4 regions of the Bacillus sp. XB1 genome follow, and region 1 is predicted to be linked to each of the others. Evidence: riboswitches for the same ligand, from Rfam matches in the RefSeq annotation. Region 1 holds a riboswitch; each other region holds the start of a gene.

What was found. A riboswitch is a leader RNA that binds a small molecule or an ion and turns the genes downstream of it on or off. The one in region 1 is predicted to bind S-adenosylmethionine.
Region 2: linked by a shared signal. The riboswitch ahead of ACK1U5_RS11345 (Na+/H+ antiporter NhaC family protein) and the one ahead of ACK1U5_RS26470 (peptide ABC transporter substrate-binding protein) in region 1 are both predicted to bind S-adenosylmethionine.
Region 3: linked by a shared signal. The riboswitch ahead of ACK1U5_RS23665 (methionine ABC transporter ATP-binding protein) and the one ahead of ACK1U5_RS26470 (peptide ABC transporter substrate-binding protein) in region 1 are both predicted to bind S-adenosylmethionine.
Region 4: linked by a shared signal. The riboswitch ahead of ACK1U5_RS22580 (bifunctional O-acetylhomoserine aminocarboxypropyltransferase/cysteine synthase) and the one ahead of ACK1U5_RS26470 (peptide ABC transporter substrate-binding protein) in region 1 are both predicted to bind S-adenosylmethionine.

Annotation. Positions count from the first base shown of each region.
Region 1 covers NZ_JBNRIL010000007.1:54,480-57,997, reverse strand. The annotation lists gene ACK1U5_RS26470 (peptide ABC transporter substrate-binding protein) at 1-1,278, opposite strand, end outside; SAM riboswitch class I at 1,411-1,515, opposite strand; gene ACK1U5_RS26465 (aldo/keto reductase) at 1,668-2,501, opposite strand; gene proC (pyrroline-5-carboxylate reductase) at 2,503-3,306, opposite strand; partial or broken gene ACK1U5_RS26455 (nicotinamide riboside transporter PnuC) at 3,423-3,518, shown strand, end outside.
Region 2 covers NZ_JBNRIL010000001.1:2,224,864-2,228,381, reverse strand. The annotation lists gene gltP (glutamate/aspartate:proton symporter GltP) at 1-332, shown strand, start outside; gene ACK1U5_RS11350 (DUF402 domain-containing protein) at 401-919, shown strand; SAM riboswitch class I at 1,040-1,145, shown strand; gene ACK1U5_RS11345 (Na+/H+ antiporter NhaC family protein) at 1,240-2,556, shown strand; gene ACK1U5_RS11340 (lmo0954 family membrane protein) at 2,748-3,104, shown strand; gene ACK1U5_RS11335 (PspA/IM30 family protein) at 3,152-3,518, shown strand, end outside.
Region 3 covers NZ_JBNRIL010000004.1:127,286-130,803, forward strand. The annotation lists gene ACK1U5_RS23650 (toprim domain-containing protein) at 1-266, shown strand, start outside; gene ACK1U5_RS23655 (thioredoxin family protein) at 270-578, shown strand; gene ACK1U5_RS23660 (hypothetical protein) at 731-1,075, shown strand; SAM riboswitch class I at 1,201-1,308, shown strand; gene ACK1U5_RS23665 (methionine ABC transporter ATP-binding protein) at 1,487-2,512, shown strand; gene ACK1U5_RS23670 (methionine ABC transporter permease) at 2,505-3,170, shown strand; gene metQ (methionine ABC transporter substrate-binding lipoprotein MetQ) at 3,193-3,518, shown strand, end outside.
Region 4 covers NZ_JBNRIL010000003.1:276,539-280,056, forward strand. The annotation lists gene metA (homoserine O-acetyltransferase MetA) at 1-290, opposite strand, end outside; gene ACK1U5_RS22580 (bifunctional O-acetylhomoserine aminocarboxypropyltransferase/cysteine synthase) at 274-1,572, opposite strand; SAM riboswitch class I at 1,665-1,769, opposite strand; gene ACK1U5_RS22585 (chloride channel protein) at 2,091-3,320, shown strand; gene ACK1U5_RS22590 (YjjG family noncanonical pyrimidine nucleotidase) at 3,366-3,518, opposite strand, start outside.

The DNA.
Region 1 (3,518 bases):
CTTACGCGGTTGCGGTTTTATATTTACTGTTAATCCATCTAGATTCTTTTCTAGTTGTCCTTTTAAGAATTCACCAGTTTTCTTATCAAGGTCAGCATCACTCGTTAATAATTCTAATGTTATCTTTTCAGAACCAAGCTCTTGTTTAGCTTTTTTCCATAACTCTTGTGCAGATTTTGTATCAACTTTTGTTAAATCGCCATTTGCAGTACGGAAGTCTTTTCCTTCAGGTCCTTTTGCAAAGTTTTTTGGAACGAGACCAAATGTTGGTGTAGATCCATCATTTAATAACGTATTTACAAAGGATTTTCTATCAATTGTTTGATCAATTGCTTGGCGTGCAGAAACGTTTTGAAGCACTTTGTTTTGTTGATTCATACGTAAAAATTGTACGCCTACGTTTGGACGTTCTTTAAAGTTAGCATCCTTTTTATATTTATCGACGAAGTCAGATGTTAGTTTTATACGATCTAATTGTTTTGACTCGAATAAATTTACTTCTGTTGATTTTTCTTTTACGATGTTAAAATTGATTTCTTCTAGTTTGACAGTATCTTTATCCCAATAGGTAGGGTTTTTCTTGAATTTAAAGCTTTGTTCGTGCTTCCAATCGCTTAGTGTAAAAGCTCCGTTGTACAAGATTGTATTATCTTCTAAAGCGTACTTATCACCTTGTGCTTTAAAGAATTCCTCGTTAATTGGTAGAAATGTTGGGAACGCTGTTAAGCTAATAAAATACGGAACAGGACGCTCCAATTCTACCTCAAACGTATGGTCATCAACTGCTTTTACACCAAGTTGGTCGGCTGGAAGTTCTTTGTTGTTAATTTTTGTTGCGTTTTTAATATCAAAGAATAGAAATGCATATTCAGAGGCTGTTGCTGGATCTACGGCTCTTTGCCAAGCGAACACAAAATCTTTAGCTGTAACAGGAGTGCCGTTTGACCATTTTGAATCTCGCAAATGGAATGTGTATTTCGTTTTATCGCCACTTACTTCATGAGATTTTGCAACACCAGGAACAGGTTTGTTACCTTCACCAAGATTATACAAACCTTCAAATACGTTTCTCATTACTTGACCAGAATCAGTATCTGTAGCACGAGCCGTATCCATTGTTCGTATTTCAGTAGGTGAAGATAAGTTTAAAACCTGTTTACTAGGTGCCTCGTCTTTTGCATTTGCTCCGCTTGCTTCGTTTTTATAACTACCGCAACCAGTTAATAAAATACTTACTCCTACAACTGATGCAATACCGGGTACAAACTTCTTTTTCATTTGATTTTCCTCCTAAATAATTAAGTTTGGATGATGATGAGGGAAATGAAAAATAAAAAATCCCTCTTTTCATATTGAGAAAGAGGGATTTTTACGTACAAGTTATGCACCCGTATATAAACGAAGTCCCTCATTCTATCTTTCAAGCATAAAGCTTGCAGGAAGTGGCACAGTATTCAAAATGAACCTGTTGCCGAGGTTTCAAAGGGCCAGTCCCTCCACCTCTCTTGATACAATGAGTAAACGAATAAATTTTATTAATTTTTGTGTTTCTTTGATAATTCAAAATCTTACACCTTGAATAATGAAGTGTCAACTAAATGAAATATAGTTTAAATTTTCAGTTTTATTAAATGGAAAAATCACTGCATAGGGCAGTGGTTTTTCTACTAGAAGTTAAAGTTATCTGGATCTGGACCAACGCGACGATCTTCATTTAAAGCTTGAATTGCTTTCATATCATCAGCACTTAATTCAAAGTCGAAGATGTTTGCATTTTCAATAATGCGATGTTCTTTAATTGATTTGGGAATTGTTACAACTTCGTTTTGTAAATCCCAGCGTAAAATAATTTGCGCAGTTGATTTATTATATTTTGTCGCAATTTCTTGTAACGTTGGATTATCTAGTTGTTGTCCTTGCATTAATGGTGACCAAGCTTCAAGCTGAATATTATGTTCTTTACAGAATGCATGTAACTCTTCTTGTGCTAAACGTGGGTGGTATTCCACTTGGTTGACCATTGGCTTAATTTCAGCAATTTCAAATACGTCTTGTAAGTGGTGAATGTGGAAATTACTCACACCGATAGCGCGAACACGGCCATCTTTATAAAGTTTTTCTAATGCTTTCCATGATTCGGTATATTTCCCTTTTACAGGCCAATGTACTAAATATAAATCTAAATATTCTAGACCTAATTTCTCTAATGTAGTTTCAAATGCTTGAAGTGTTGTTTCATATCCTTGATCGCTATTCCATACTTTTGAGGTAATAAATAATTCTTCGCGTGAAACACCGGATTCACGAATCGCTTGTCCAACGCCTTCTTCATTTTGATAGATTGCTGCAGTATCGATGCTGCGGTAGCCATTTTTAATTGCTGCTTTTACAGAATCAATTACTTCTGAACCATCTTCTACTTTAAAAACACCTAAACCAAACCAAGGCATTTTTACACCGTTATGTAATGTTGTATAGTCTTTTAAACTTGTTAAAATCATATTATTTCCCCCTAGCTTTTTTGTTTGTTGCTTCTACTGCTTTTTGAATTGCCTCTGAAAAATTATATTCGTATAAAGTTTTGAGACCCTCAGCTGTGGAACCACCTGGCGTTGTTACTTGTTCGCGGAGGTTAGCTGGATTTTGCGTTTGTTCGAGCATAGAAGCAGAGCCAGAAATCATTTGAATGACAAGATGTTTTGCGGTTTCTTCATCGACTCCATAACTTTTTGTTGTTTCAATTAAGCTTTCAGCAAAGTAATAAAGGAAGGCTGGTGCACTTCCAGTAACTGCAGTAAGCTGATGAACTTCTTCCTCAGTACAAAGTTGCGAAGTACCAATACCTTTTAAAAGCAGTTGCAGGGTTTCTTGATGCATCTCATTTACTGATTGTCCCATTGTATATAAGGAGATAGATTTTCCAATTTCAGCAGCTGTATTAGGCATAATCCAAGCAACAGGCGTGCCCTTTGGGAGTCTAGCTTCTAAATAAGATGGTCCAATGCCAGCTGCGACTGTTACGACTAGTTGATTTGATATTAACGGAGATAGCTCAGCTAATAACTCTTCATGAGCAGAAGGTGGCATTGCTAAAACAACCGTATCAACAGATGTAACATGCTGTTTCCAATCTGTTGCAGTAGACACATTATATCGATGTTGTAACTGTTTTAGCTTTTCTACGTTGCTTCGATTAGAGACGATAATTTCTTCGATGTACTCTTTGCTTGTTTTAAGTAATCCGGAAAATATAGCTTCTGCCATACGACCGGCACCAATAAATAAAATTCGATGTTTAGTTAGCATATTCTTTATTCCTTTCTAGTAGAGATATGTTATAAAAACGATATCATCTTTAAGAGAATGTTGTAAAAAGAAAAGACTTACCGTAGATGGAATGGATAATGAGAAGGCGGAAATTCATGCTAATATTAACTGTTATTAATCTCTTTATATGTGTAGCTGGTTTGCTAGAGTGGAAGAACAATTATAGGGGGCAAGAACATACAAATAATTAT
Region 2 (3,518 bases), on a different contig from region 1:
TTTTCTTAGCGCAAATGTACGGTATTGATTTATCTATTACACAACAAATTACATTATTGCTTGTATTAATGGTTACATCAAAAGGTATCGCAGGTGTACCGGGCGTATCATTCGTTGTATTATTAGCGACACTTGGTACAGTAGGTATTCCACCTGAAGGCTTAGCGTTCATTGCTGGTATTGACCGTATTTTAGATATGGCTCGTACAGCAGTTAACGTTGTAGGAAACTCTTTAGCAGCTGTAGTTATGTCTAAGTGGGAAGGTCAATATGACGCTGAAAAAGGACAAGCTTATTTAAAAGAGATTTCTGAAAAGGGTCAAGCGGCTTAATTATAATATGAACAAGCTCTCACATAATATGTGGGAGCTTTTCTGTATATAGAAGAGGAGCAGACATAATGAAACGTAAATATGGTGACGGTTCTTCGTGGAAGAGACTAATAGAAAAGAGTTATACGGTTAAGCAAGTGGAAGAGGGAATGCTCGGAATACTGGATATAAAAAAGGTGAGAGAGTCTAGTTGTAAAGAATATGATGGTGAAGAACTTTGTATTGCAGCGGATCAGTATACGTGGATTCAATATTTCATAGACGGGAAAAACTTTGCGATTACCGCTATGTTAGATGATCAGAAAAAATTAGTGCAATATTATATCGATGTGGCGAAAGAATATAAAATAGATGATCGTGGTTTACCTTATTTTGATGATTTATATTTAGATGTAGTATTATTACCTAGCGGTAAGGTGTATGTATTAGATGAAGAGGAGCTAGAGGATGCTTATAAAAGTGGCGATGTCACGAAGGAAGAGTATGAGTTAGCTTGGTACACTACGAAATGGATATTAGCAACAATAAAAAATAGTGAATTTTATTGGATTTCAATATTAAAAGAAGAAATAGAAAAGTTAAAATGATTGTTGTATTCAAATTTTTGTATAATTACCAAAAAAATCTATACAAAAAATAATTGACTTTTGTTTTGTAAGCGAGTAAAGTTAGGGAAGAAATTATTATTAAAAAATAAATATGAAACCTTCTTATAAAGAGAGGCGGAGGGACTGGCCCTACGATGCCTCGGCAGCGGACTCGATTTCAGAGTGCTGTGCCAAATCCAGCAAGCGTGTGCTTGAAAGATGAGAAGAGCGTTTCTTATAGATGTATAAGACCTCTTCTCATCGGAAGAGGTCTTTTGTTATTCATTAGAAAAAGGTTGAAACTAAGGAGAGATGGTACTTTGAAAGAAACGAGAGGAAATGGTTTAGCTTTATTACCACTTGGGATATTTTTGGCGCTATTTATTGGTTCTGGGATTATTACAGGTGATTTCTATAAATTGCCGATACTTGTAGCGATTTCAATTGCTGTAGGAGTCGCTTTAGTGATGAATCGTAAAGAAAGTTTTAATGTGAAAGTAGAGCGGTTCGCTAAAGGTGCAGGAAATCCGGATATTATGATTATGGTATTAATTTTTGTGCTTGCAGGTGCATTTTCTGAAACTGCTAAAGGAATGGGTGGAGTAGACTCAACTGTTAATTTAGCGTTAACTATTTTACCGCCAGGATTTATCGTAGCTGGAATCTTTGTTATTGGTGCATTTATTTCATTAGCGATGGGAACTTCAATGGGAACAATTGCAGCATTAGCGCCGATTGCTGTAGGTATTAGTGGTCAAACTGATATCTCAATTGCGCTTGCAATGGCTACTGTTGTTGGCGGAGCGATGTTTGGTGATAATTTATCATTTATTTCAGATACAACAATCGCAGCTGTTCGTTCACAAGGAACAGAAATGAAAGATAAGTTTAAAACGAACTTTTTAATTGTGTTACCAGCAGCTATTATTACAATTGTACTATTAGTAATAGTTACTTCAGGGAGTGACACGCAGATTAAAGCACATAGCTTTGATTGGATAAAGATTTTACCGTACGCAGGAGTACTGATTACAGCGCTACTTGGCTGGAATGTACTTATTGTATTAACTGGTGGAACTGTACTATCTGGTGTTATCGGTCTTATAGATGGAAGTTACACGTTAGAAAGTTTCTTTAAAAGTGTAACGACTGGAATGGGCGGTATGATGGAGTTAGTATTACTTGCTATATTAATTGGCGGTATGGTTGAATTAATCCAATATAATGGTGGTATTCAATATTTAATGAATATATTAACACGTAATATTCGTTCGAAAAAAGGAGCGGAATTTGGTATTGCTGGTTTAGTGAGTATGACGAATATGTGTACAGCGAATAATACGATTTCAATTATCTTTACAGGCCCGCTTGCAAAAAATATTGCAGATCAATATGAAATAGACCCTCGTAAATCAGCGAGTGTATTAGATCTTTTCTCATGTTGTGTGCAAGGATTAATTCCGTACGGTGCCCAAATGTTAACGGCAGCAGGATTTGCAGCGTTATCTCCGGTTGAATTGTTGCCATATGCATTTTATCCAATCTTAGTTGGAGTATGTGGGATTGCTTCTATTTTAATTGGGTTTCCAAGGTTTTCGAAAGTAGCTGAGAAAAAAGAGTATCATAAAACAGCTTAATTTAATATGAATGTTAGTAATTAAAAAACGTGCAGAGGATAGACTCTGCACGTTTTTTTGCGTAAAGGGCTGTAAAGGGCTGAATATGACTCGGTCTTAAGTCTGAGTTAAAAACGGTTCTTAAGCTCGTTATGGAAAGATGAAAAAATAGTTAAGATAAGAGTATCAAATCGAAGGGAGGCAAGCACAAGATGAAACAATTTCTAGCGTTTATCGCAGCCGGTATTTTGGCTTTAATTGCTCTTGGTAGTCTTGCTGGTATTGTAGGATTTGCAATCGGAGCAGGAGTTGTATATTGGAGCTATAAATCATTTGTGCGAGCTAAATCATTTTTTGGAAAGTTAGCTTGGGGGATTGTTGGTTTAATCGGTTTATCCATTGCACTTTCTCATTCGCCAGCATTAATCGGTATCGCTGCTTTAGTGGTTTTATACTACGGATACCGTGAGTGGAAAAAAGAAAAAGATGTAGTTGTTGAATCTGCTCCAGAAAGTTCTAAACCATATAGCAACTTTGAAGATGAGTGGAACAAATTAATGAAAAACTAAAACAATAAATCAAATTATAAAAAAAGTAGAAGAGAGGAAGATTTATAATGAAACAATCTTTATTCGGACGTGTACGCGATGCAATTTTAGCTGATTTTCATAACGTGTTAGATGAGAAGGAAAGAAAAAATCCAATTGCGATGTTAAACCAATATTTACGTGATAGTGAGCGTGAAATAACAAAAATTGAGAAGTTAATTGAGCGTCATAAAACATTAAAATCTAATTTTGCTCGTGAGCTTGAGCAAGCACGTTATTTCGTTAATAAAAGATCAAAGCAAGCTATCATTGCTCAAGAAGCAGGCGAATTGCAATTGCACGAACGTGCGTTAGAAGAGGTAGCTTATTATGAAGGTCAAGTAACTCGATTAGAAGAAATGTATGCAGGTGTTGTAGAGCAAATTGATGAGTTAG
Region 3 (3,518 bases), on a different contig from region 1:
TGGAAATTGTTTGTACAAATGGTACAATTGGTTTGTCGAAAATGGATGAGCTCGTTGATCAGTTTTTTGATAAGGAAGTGTATGTGCTAGTGGATGCTGATGATGCTGGAGAAAAGTTAAGGAAACAATTTCGAAAAGAATTTCCGCAAGCCGAGCATATCTATATTGATCGCTCGTACCGAGAAGTGGCAACTGCGCCATCTACACACTTAGCAAATGTATTATGGGGAGCCGACATTGACGTTTATACAGAATATTTACGGTAAGGAATGATAGAAGTGATTGATTGGACAGGAGCCGAAGCTACAGCCCTAATAGAGAACGAAGAAAAAACAGTATTATATGTATATACTCCAATGTGTGGAACATGCCAATTAGCAAAAAAGATGTTAACAGTCGTTGAGATGACAATTGAAGGCCTCAAAATTGGGATGTTAGATTTAAATTATGCTCCGTATTTAGCGAAAGAGTATGGGATTGAAAGTGTACCTTGTTTACTTGTTTTTGAAAATGGGACACTGATGAAGAAGATATACGCATTTCATTCGGTTGAATATTTATATACGGAATTAAAGTAGGCGGCAAAATTTTTGCCGCCTCGACATATTTCTTGGGAAATATGTCGAGATGCAGGGTGGATACAGTATTTGTCGAGCGAAAATAACAGGATTGCTCTTTAGTGAGAGGGAATGGTATGTAATAGAAAGTGATATGAAGGATGTGATTTAGGGTGAGATTATATTCTTTGCTTCAATCATTTGTAAATTACGCTAATGGTCAATATCATTTAGAACCGCTTTTAAGACAAGAAGAAAAAACTGTTAATTTTCGCTTTGGAGATGAAAGTTGTTCGTTACAAATTTCAAGAGATTATATAGAGCTGGTACATGAGGAAAGAGGAACGGAACAAATCATTTGCTTAGATGAAAAGGATATAGAACAATTGGTGAATGGAAATGTACGATTGCAAATGTTAATGAACGATGGACGTGTACAATATTCAGGAACGTACCGAACGATGTTATTAGTGGAATCGATGTTTCATATATGTAAACCGATGTCAGTAGGTGCTTAAAATTCTGAAGTTTCATTTTTTGCGAAAATTTCTGTTGACATGGTGAGTGTATATTGATACAATTCAAGTCATAAAATATAGACAATTTCATAAATTTCAAATCAGACGAAAATTGAATCTGATTTCTCTTATCAAGAGAGGTGGAGGGACTGTGCCCTGTGAAGCCCGGCAACCGTCAACTTATGTTGAAATGGTGCCAATTCCTGCAAAGCGAATGCTTTGAGAGATGAGAGAGAGGGATAATGTTGTTATATACGCATATAAACCTTTCTGCTTCTCTAAAGCAGGAAGGTTTTTTTATTGTTTGAATGTGGAGGACATTCAAATAATAAAAGTAATGATAACAGTGGACTACACGCATTAAAAATAAAAAATTGCGGAGTCGATCCAAACAAAAAAGGGGTGAACATCATGATTCTATTAGAGAACGTAAAGAAAATATATAAGGCGAAAAGCGGTGATGTCACTGCTGTAGATAACGCCAATTTAAAAATAGAAAAAGGCGAAATATTTGGTGTTATTGGATATAGCGGCGCTGGAAAAAGTTCGTTAATCAGATTGTTTAATCAGTTAGAGAAACCGACTTCTGGCCAAATTACAATTGCGAATCGTGTTATATCAGCAATTACAGGAAGTGAACTTCGTAAGGCAAGACAAGAAATCGGAATGATTTTTCAACACTTCAACTTACTTTGGTCACGAACTGTACGTGAAAATATTGAGTTTCCACTTGAAATTGCAGGTGTTGATAAAGCGAAGAGAAGAAAACGTGTTGATGAATTAATTCATCTTGTTGGATTAGAAGGAAGAGGAGACGCGTACCCATCTCAGCTGAGTGGAGGACAAAAGCAACGCGTCGGGATTGCAAGAGCATTAGCTAACAATCCACAAGTGCTTTTATGTGATGAAGCAACGTCAGCTCTTGATCCGGAAACGACAGATCAAATTTTAGATTTACTATTAGACATTAATAAGCGCCTTGGTTTAACAATTGTACTCATTACACATGAAATGCACGTGATTCGAAAGATTTGTAACCGAGTGGCGGTAATGGAGAGAGGAAAGATTGTAGAAACAGGTCCAGTACTTGATGTATTCCGTAATCCGAAGCAAGATATTACGAAACGATTTGTACAGCAGTTAACAGATTCTGAAGATACAAATGAAACAATTGAAAATTTAATTGAAAAATATCCAGATGGAAAAGTAATTCGTTTGCAGTTTATCGGTGAGGCTGTAGAAAGACCAGTGCTTCAACGATTAATGCAACGCAGTGATATAGAAGTTAGCATTTTGCAAGGAAATATTGCACAAACGAATAACGGTTCTTACGGTAGTTTAGTTGTTCATTTAAATGGTGAGGAAACAGCGATCCAGCAAGCAATAGAAGGAATTCATCAAGATCAAGTAGAGCTGGAGGTGATTGCACATGGATAAGTTACTCGCAAATGTTGATTGGAATCAAATGTTAGAAGCAACTGGTGAAACGTTATATATGACGGCAATCGCAGCCCTTGCGACATTTGTTTTAGGACTAATTTTAGGATTGTTACTCTTCATGACAGCAAAAGATAATTTATGGGAAAACAAATCAATTAATACGGTGATTGGAGCATTCGTAAATATATTCCGCTCTATACCGTTCATCATTTTAATTATTTTATTAATCCCATTTACAAAGATTCTTCTTGGAACAATTCTTGGAGCAAGTGCAGCTCTGCCGGCTTTAATTATTGGAGCCGCACCATTCTACGCGAGAATGGTTGAAATTGCACTTCGCGAAATTGATAAAGGTGTAATTGAAGCTTCAAAAGCAATGGGAGCAAAAACAAGCACAATTATTTTGAAAGTGTTAATTCCAGAATCATTACCAGCATTAGTATCTGGTATTACGGTTACGACAATTGCTTTAGTAGGCTATACAGCAATGGCGGGAGTTGTTGGTGCTGGTGGCCTTGGAACACTTGCTTACTTAGAAGGATTCCAGAGAGGGAATAACGATGTAACAATCGTTGCGACAATTTGTGTATTACTAGTTGTATTTTTAATCCAGTGGATTGGTGATAGTTTAACGACTCGAATAGATAAACGATAATAAAAACGGGAGGATATTTTAAATGAAAAAATTATTACTTACGGCACTTATTTCAACTTCAATTTTTGGGTTAGCTGCTTGTGGCGGGAAAGATAAAGATGAAAAGAAACTTGTTGTTGGTGCTTCTAACGTACCGCATGCTGAAATTTTAGAAAAAGCAAAACCGTTACTTGAGAAAAAAGGAATTGAATTAGAAGTGAAAAAATTCCAAGATTACGTGTTGCCAAATAAATCGTTAGCGGATAAGGAATTAGATGCAAACTATTTCCAGCACATTCCGTATTTAGAAAAAGAAATTAAAGATAAAAAATATGATTTTGAAATAGCAGGGAAAATTCATATTGAACC
Region 4 (3,518 bases), on a different contig from region 1:
TTTTCAATATCACGAAACGTTTTATAAAAGCTTGTTAAATGTTCTTGCGTTACATTACGAGATAGATGTGATTCCATATGAAGCAAATGAACATCTAATTGTAACGGTGTGTTTCCAATTAAGCGAAGTAATTGCGCCTCTGTGTCTTGCTTCGTTGGCATTAAATTTAATATAGCAATTTTTAAAGCGCGTATATCTTGTGTTTCCGCTCGCTCCTTCGTCATTACAAAAATATTTTCTTTTTGTAACACTTTGCGAGCCGGTAAATCTTTATCAATTATGATCGGCATGTGTTTTGCCCCCAACTAGAGCTGCTTCCAAATCTGCAATAATATCAGAAACATCTTCTATACCAACTGATAAACGAATTAAATCAGATGTAACACCAGCTAAACGCTGATCTTCAGCATTTAATTGTCTATGCGTCGTACTAGCAGGATGTATAACGCAAGTTCGTGCATCAGCTACGTGCGTTACAAGAGTTGCTAGTTTTACATTTGCGATAAATTCTTTTGCTGCTTCTAATCCGCCTTTAATACCGAAAGTTAAAACACCACTAGCGCCTTTTTTCAAGTACTGTTGTGCCAATGAGTAATTTTCATTACTATCTAAGCCCGGATAATTCACCCATTCAATACGTTCATGGCTAGCAAGCCACTTAGCAACTGCAAGAGCATTTTCACTATGACGTTCCATTCGTAAATGCAATGTTTCTAAGCCAATATTGCTAATATATGCATTGAATGGGCTCATACAATTTCCATAATCTCTTAATAGCTGAACACGTGCTTTCACAATATACGCTGCTGCACCAAAGTTTTGAACGTAACTTACACCGTGATAACTTGGATCTGGTTCAACAAGTTCAGGATACTTTCCATTTGTCCAATCAAAGTTTCCACCGTCAATTACAATACCGCCTAAGGAGCTCGCATGCCCATCGATATACTTCGTCGTAGAATGAACAATAATATTTGCCCCATGTTCAAACGCCTGGCATAAATAAGGAGTTGCTAATGTATTATCAACGATAAAAGGTACCTCTAATTCTTTAGCAGCAGCTGAAAATTCTTTAAAATTTAAAACATTCATCGCTGGATTTCCTAACGATTCTGCATAGATAAGTTTCGTCTTGTCATTAGCAAGCGCCGTAATTTCATCTGCCGTTAAATTTGGATTAAAGAACGTAACATCAATACCCAGTTTACGCAAACTCACTCCAAATAAATTAAACGTTCCCCCGTAAACCGTTGAAGAACAAAGTAAATGATCCCCACTACTACAAATATTTAAAACTGCGAGCATAATAGCTGCTTGCCCAGAAGCCGTTGCAACAGCTCCTACACCGCCTTCTAAATCTGATAACTTCTGCTCAAATGCGGCTAGAGTAGGGTTTCCAATACGTGTATAAATATATCCTTCTGCCTCTAAGTTAAATAGGGCTGCTAAATCATCTGAAGTATCGTATTTATATGTTGTACTTTGATAAAGTGGTAAAACACGTGGTTCACCATTTTTTGGCGTATAGCCACCTTGCACACAAATTGTTCCTTTTCCCCATGATTCTCCCATCTCTCATTCTCCTTTCTTTTATACAAAATAAAAAACTGCCCCTTTCCTGAAAACAAGAAAGGAGCAGTTTGAAAACACGCTCTAAAGGCTCTTTCTTATCTCTCAGGATTACTACCTGCAGGATTTGGCACAATTCCGTTATACGGCTGTTGCCAAGGTTTCATCGGGCCTGTCCCTCCACCTTTTCTTGATAAGACTATGCAATTACCGTTGATTTTATAGCAATAATTTCCTAATGTCAAACAGTTTTTCTGAATGTTCTAAAATAAATGTTAACAGTTTCATATAAAGCAACAAAAGAAATATATTCTAGTCTATTTCAAAAAAGACCTTTAAAAACCTCAAATCAATCTATAAAATTAAATAAGTAATTTAACCTATAAATTCAAATTCCCCTAAAGTTAGCCTATATGTTGAATAGGCCATCTTCTCAAAAAGATACTATATATATTCAATCCATTTTTCACTAGTATATTTCACTTTTTTACCTACTAAGATTTACATAACGGAGGTATAACATGACAAATAAAAAAGATATGCAGTACATACTTGCTCTATATGGCATTCTTCTAGGATCTATAGTAGGAGCTACAGTCTGGTTATTTTTAGTCACAATAAATATTGGAATCCACTTTATTTGGGGATACTTGCCTGAAGTTCTCTCTTTTCCCTCTTATTACACCCTTTGCGTAACAATAATTGGCGGGGTCCTTGTTGGTCTATCACAAAAACATTTCGGTACATACCCACGCCTTATGCCTGAAGTGATGGCTGAATATAAAAAAACTGGTCGAATCGAATATCGCTTTGTCCATCAGGCTACTTTAACAGCGATTATTGTTTTAATTTTCGGAGCTAGTCTTGGTCCAGAAGCCGCACTAGTTGGAATTATAGGCGGACTGTGCACATGGGTAGGGGATCGCTTTAAATTTGCCTTAAAGGGTATGAATGAGCTAACCGAGATCGGAATTGGAGCTACTTTAAGTGTCATTTTTAACGCACCATTATTCGGTTATTTAGCACCAAATGAAAATGAGGGGGAACAAATTGCTGCTTTTTCTAAAGGAAAAAAGGCGATTGTATACTTAACTACTACTTTCGCAGGTTTTTCTGTTTATTTACTACTGAGTAAACTCGATAATCGTGGATCCTTTATTGTTGATTTCGGGGAAGGTGCACTTTCTTTCAATGAATGGATCGCATTTCTTCCACTTGCTAGTATCGGTGCTATAGTTGGTTTCTTTTATTTCAAGTTAGAATTCACATTAGAGAAGTTAATTCACCCTTTTAGGGAATACAAACTGACACTCGGAATTATCGGTGGTATTTTATTAGGAATTGCGGGAACTTTTCTTCCGTACACATTATTTTCAGGGGAACATCAATTAAAAGAATTAGTTGTTGAATGGAGCCATTTATCTTTTTGGATACTACTTCTTTCAGGGATTTTAAAGTTGTGCATTACTGCCGTTTGTTTGAACACAGGGTGGCGAGGTGGACATATCTTCCCAATTATATTTTCCGGGTCAAGTATCGGATACGCTGTAGCATCTATTCTTCCTATAGATCCAGTAGCATCTGTTGCCATCGTAACGACAGCAATTTCAAGCTATGCGTTACGAAAGCCAATAGCTATAACATTACTATTACTTATGTTTTTCCCGCTTAATTTACTATTGCCCATGCTTGGTGCAGCTGCTATCGGGAATGCCTTTCCGCTCCCAAAACATAACGAAAATAAAAATTAATAAAAATAGGCAGTGGGGATAAAAGCTCCACTGCCTATTTTTTTATTACACATGCTGCTTTAATAACGCTTCTAACTCCTCAAAATTATGCACTTCATATGTCGGTATAATCCCACTATCATTTAATTTCCTTTCTGGATTAAACCAACAAGTATCAATTCCCGCTACATATCCACCTTTCATATCAGCGCTTAATGA